DNA from 2 places in the Streptomyces sp. Xyl84 genome. Region 2 is predicted to be linked to the other one. Evidence: riboswitches for the same ligand, from Rfam matches in the RefSeq annotation. Region 2 holds a riboswitch; the other holds the start of a gene.
The links. A riboswitch is a leader RNA that binds a small molecule or an ion and turns the genes downstream of it on or off. The one in region 2 is predicted to bind glycine.
Positions count from the first base shown of each region.

Region 1: another riboswitch for glycine. It lies ahead of gcvP (aminomethyl-transferring glycine dehydrogenase); the one in region 2 lies ahead of gcvT (glycine cleavage system aminomethyltransferase GcvT).

Region 1 is NZ_AP029182.1:6,175,956-6,178,340, forward strand. Features, by position in the region: gene AC6I72_RS26845 (PRC-barrel domain-containing protein) at 116-493, opposite strand; glycine riboswitch at 607-701, shown strand; gene gcvP (aminomethyl-transferring glycine dehydrogenase) at 878-2,385, shown strand, end outside.
Region 2 is NZ_AP029182.1:2,280,503-2,282,887, forward strand. Features, by position in the region: gene AC6I72_RS09670 (enhanced serine sensitivity protein SseB) at 1-61, opposite strand, end outside; gene AC6I72_RS09675 (AAA family ATPase) at 105-806, opposite strand; glycine riboswitch at 978-1,077, shown strand; glycine riboswitch at 1,078-1,193, shown strand; gene gcvT (glycine cleavage system aminomethyltransferase GcvT) at 1,276-2,385, shown strand, end outside.

The DNA.
Region 1 (2,385 bases), 3.9 Mb from region 2:
CGACTTGCGGGTGCGGGGCGGAGGTGTCCCCGGCTGGTGGCCGGTGCGGCGGCGGTGCCGGTGTGGGTGAGTCGGCGGGTGGACCGTGCCGCGCCCGGCCGGGGCCGGGGAACCTTCAGGAATCCTCCGAACCCGATCCCGCCAGCTTGCCGAAGTCGCGGTCCGGGAGGGCGGCGGGCGGAGCGAGGTCGAGGCCGTAGTGGTGGTAGAGCTGGATCTCCTGCTCGGGGGAGAGGTGGCGGCCGACGCCGAAGTCGGGTGCCTCCTTGATCAGGGAGCGGTCGAAGGGGATGTGGAGGGCGCCCTCGACCAGCTCACTGGGCTCCAGGGGCACGAAGGCGTCCCGGGAGAACAGTCCGGTGCGTATGGCGGCCCACTCGGGCACTCCGGTGGCGTCGTCGAGGTAGACCTCGTCCACCGTGCCGATCTTGTTGCCGTTGCGGTCGAACGCCTTGCGGCCGATCAGGTTGCGCGGATCGATCTCGGTCAGCACGGTCCCTCCACTTGGTCGCACCTCATCCGTAAGCACTACAAAAGAGCACATTCGGCGGGGCGGCCACTCGAAGGCTCCGGGTCACGGGCCGCTGGTACCCTGGCAGCGGCTGCTGACCCCGTGCGGGAGAGTCCTCCAGCACGATCGGAGGCGCCGAAGGAGCAAATCCTCCCCGGAATCTCTCAGGCCCACGTACCGCACGGACGAGGTCACTCTGGAAAGCAGAGCGGGTGTCGACGGCGTCCGCTCTCACCGACGGTGAAAACCGGGTGCCCACGGGCGGCCCGGTGAAGCTCTCAGGTTGAGATGACAGAGGGGGAGGCCGTCGGGACACCCGCGCCGTGGTGTCCCTCGAAGGTCGCGTCAGACCAGGAGGCCTCCGCAATGACCGCCCAGCGCACCCCGCTCTCCGAGCTCGAACAGGGCATCCCCTTCGAGCAGCGCCACATCGGGCCCGACCAGGAGGCGCGGGCCAAGATGCTCGCGCAGGTCGGCTACGGCTCGCTCGACGAACTCACCGCCGCCGCCGTGCCGGACGTCATCAAGAACGCCGACACCCTCGACCTGCCCGGCGCCCGCACCGAGGCCGAGGTGCTGGCCGAGCTGCGCTCCCTCGCCGACCGCAACCAGGTCCTCGGCTCCATGATCGGACTCGGCTACTACGGGACGTTCACCCCGCCCGTCATCCTGCGCAACGTCATGGAGAACCCGGCCTGGTACACGGCGTACACGCCGTACCAGCCCGAGATCTCGCAGGGCCGGCTCGAAGCGCTGCTGAACTTCCAGACCGTCGTCGCCGACCTCACCGGGCTGCCCACCTCCGGCGCCTCCCTGCTCGACGAGGGCACCGCCGCCGCCGAGGCACTGGCGCTGTCCCGGCGCATGGGCAAGAACAAGAAGGGCCTGTTCCTGGTCGACGCGGACGCGCTGCCGCAGACGATCGCCGTCATCCGGACCCGGGCCGAACCGACCGGCGTCGAGGTCGTCGTCGCCGACCTCAGCGACGGCATCCCGGCGGACATCGCCGAGCGCGAGATCAACGGCGTACTCCTGCAGTACCCCGGCGCCTCCGGTGCCGTGCGCGACATCAAGCCCGTGATCGACCAGGCGCACGCACTCGGTGCCCTGGTCACCGTCGCCGCCGACCTGCTCGCCCTCACCCTGCTCAAGTCCCCCGGCGAGCTGGGCGCGGACATCGCCGTCGGCACCACGCAGCGTTTCGGTGTGCCGATGGGCTTCGGCGGGCCGCACGCCGGCTACATGGCGGTCCAGGAGAAGTTCGCGCGCAGCCTGCCCGGCCGTCTGGTCGGCGTCTCCGTCGACGCCGCCGGCAATAAGGCCTACCGGCTGGCCCTGCAGACGCGCGAGCAGCACATCCGCCGCGAGAAGGCCACCAGCAACATCTGCACCGCCCAGGTGCTGCTCGCCGTCATGGCAGGCATGTACGCGGTCTACCACGGCCCCGAGGGCCTGAAGGACATCGCGCGGCGCACCCACCGCTACGCCGCCGTCCTCGCCGAGGGCCTGAAGGCCGACGGCGCGCAGCTCGTCCACGGCTCCTACTTCGACACGCTCACCGTCAAGGCCGAGGGCCGGGCCGCCGAGATCGTCGCCGCCGCCCGTGAGGGCGGGGTGAACCTGCGCCTCGTCGACGCCGACCACGTCTCGATCGCCTGCGACGAGACCACCACGCGCGCCCAGCTGCACGCCGTGTGGTCCGCCTTCGGCACCTCGGGCGACATCGACGCGCTGGACTCCGCGGCCGGTCAGCCGCTGCCCGAGGCCCTGCTGCGCACCGACGGCTACCTCGCCCACCCCGTCTTCCACCAGTACCGCTCCGAGACGGCGATGCTGCGCTACCTGCGCAAGCTCTCCGACCGCGACTACGCGCT
Region 2 (2,385 bases):
GGTGCGCCTGTGCCGGGAAGTCCCCCGGAAAGTCCGCGGAGAAGTCCGCCGGGAAGTCCATCTGCCTACCGCCTGCTGGGAACCACTGCTGTGTGACCGAAAGGCTAACGGGTGCCGGGGCCGCTCCCGCGGGTGAACCCGATCCGCCGCAGGCCGGCCGCGGCCTCGCGGTCCAGCAGGACCGCCGCGTCGCACCCCTTGGGCAGCTCGCCGCGCTCCACCGCCCCGATCAGGCGGGCGGCGGCCCTGCGGTGGCGCAGGAAGGCGTAGCGGGAGACGCCACGGCCGCGCTCGCGCTGGCCCGAGAGCGCGGCGGCGGGCGGCACGTCCAGCAGGAGCAGGTGGAGCGCGCCGCCGCGCCGGTGGGCGGTGCGGGCCAGCCAGGCGCGGACCCAGGCCTGGGTGCCGCAGTCGTGGACCACCACGCCCTCGCCGGTGCGCAGGGCGCGGCGCAGCGCGGCGTAGTGGGCGAGGCGGACCAGGGGGCGGTAGAGGGCGTAGGGCAGGCGGCGGGCCAGGCGGGTGTCCCAGCGGTCGCGGGTGTCCTGGGAGTCGATCCGCGCGCCGTGCACCGCGCGGCGCATCAGCGTGGACTTGCCGCCGCCGGGCAGGCCGGCGACCACGACGAGGTCCCGGGGGCCGAAGAGCAGGGCGTGCGGGGTGCGCCCGGGCCGCCCGCGCAGGTCGCGGACGACGGGCGCGGGGCGCCCGCCGCGGCGGGCGCGGGCGGTGGTGCCCGGCTGTGCGGGCAGGGCCGGGACCTGTGTCGTCGTCGCGTACGCCGGCGCACTCCTGTTCACCGTCATCGTCCTCCCCGGGGTGGTGACGGTTCACCTCCCCCTTGAGTGTAAAGAGAAGGTAATACGCGGCGCCTGCCGTTTCCGTGCGCGTTCTGCCACAGACCGGTTACAGATCCGGCCTGCCGCGCCGGGCGCCGGGCATGCGATGATGTGCGCGCCAACTGCATACCGGCCGCTTGAATCCGCGCGGGAGAGTCCTCAGCAGCACGCCTGCCTGGGGCGCCGAAGGAGCAAGTCCCTCCCTTGAATCTCTCAGGCCCCGTACCGCGCGGGCGAGGCACATCTGAAAAGCGGGCCGCTGCCGCAGTGGCTCCACCCAAGGTGCAAGCCGTGCCCGTCCGTCCGACGGCGGTCATGGCGAACCTCTCAGGTTCCGATGACAGATGGGGAGGACACCCGACCTGTCCTCGCCGTCCCCGCGTCCGGCTCAGCCCGTGCGCGGTGGGGGGACCCCCATCGCCTTGGAGACCGACCGATGAGCAGTTCCGCTCCGCTCCGTCGTACCGCGCTGGACGCGGTGCACCGTTCGCTGGGTGCGACGATGACCGACTTCGCCGGCTGGGACATGCCGCTGCGCTACGGCTCCGAGCGCGACGAGCACCTCGCCGTGCGTACGCGGGCCGGTCTCTTCGACCTGTCCCACATGGGCGAGATCACCGTGACCGGCCCGCAGGCCGCCGCCCTGCTGAACCACGCGCTGGTCGGCAACATCGCCTCCGTCGGCGTCGGCCGGGCCCGCTACACCATGATCTGCCGTGCGGACGGCGGCATCCTGGACGACCTGATCGTCTACCGGCTGGCCGACACCGAGTACATGGTCGTGGCCAACGCGTCCAACGCCCAGGTGGTGCTGGACGCGCTCACCGAGCGGGCGGCCGGCTTCGAGGCCGAGGTCCGCGACGACCGTGACGCGTACGCCCTGCTCGCCGTGCAGGGCCCCGAGTCCCCCGGCATCCTCGCCTCGCTCACCGACGCCGATCTGGACGGCCTGAAGTACTACGCCGGCCTGCCCGGCACGGTCGCCGGGGTCCCCGCGCTGATCGCGCGCACCGGCTACACCGGCGAGGACGGCTTCGAACTGTTCGTGAAGCCGGAGCACGCCGTGGAGCTGTGGCAGGCGCTGACGAAGGCCGGGGAGGGCGCGGGCCTGGTCGCCTGCGGCCTGTCCTGCCGCGACACGCTGCGCCTGGAAGCCGGCATGCCGCTGTACGGGCACGAGCTGACCGAGGCGCTGACCCCGTTCGACGCGGGGCTCGGCCGGGTCGTGAAGTTCGAGAAGGAGGGCGACTTCGTCGGCCGCGAGGCGCTGCTGGCCGCCGCCGGGCGCGCGGAGCACAACCCGCCGCGCGTCCTGGTCGGCCTGGTCGCCGAGGGCCGCCGTGTCCCTCGCGCGGGCTACGCCGTCGTCGCCGGCGGCGAGGTGATCGGCGAGGTCACCTCCGGCGCCCCCTCCCCCACCCTGGGCAAGCCGATCGCCATGGCGTACGTCGACGCCGCGCACGCCGCGCCGGGCACGGCCGGTGTCGGCGTGGACATCCGGGGCAGCCACGAACCCTACGAGGTCGTGGCGCTGCCCTTCTACAAG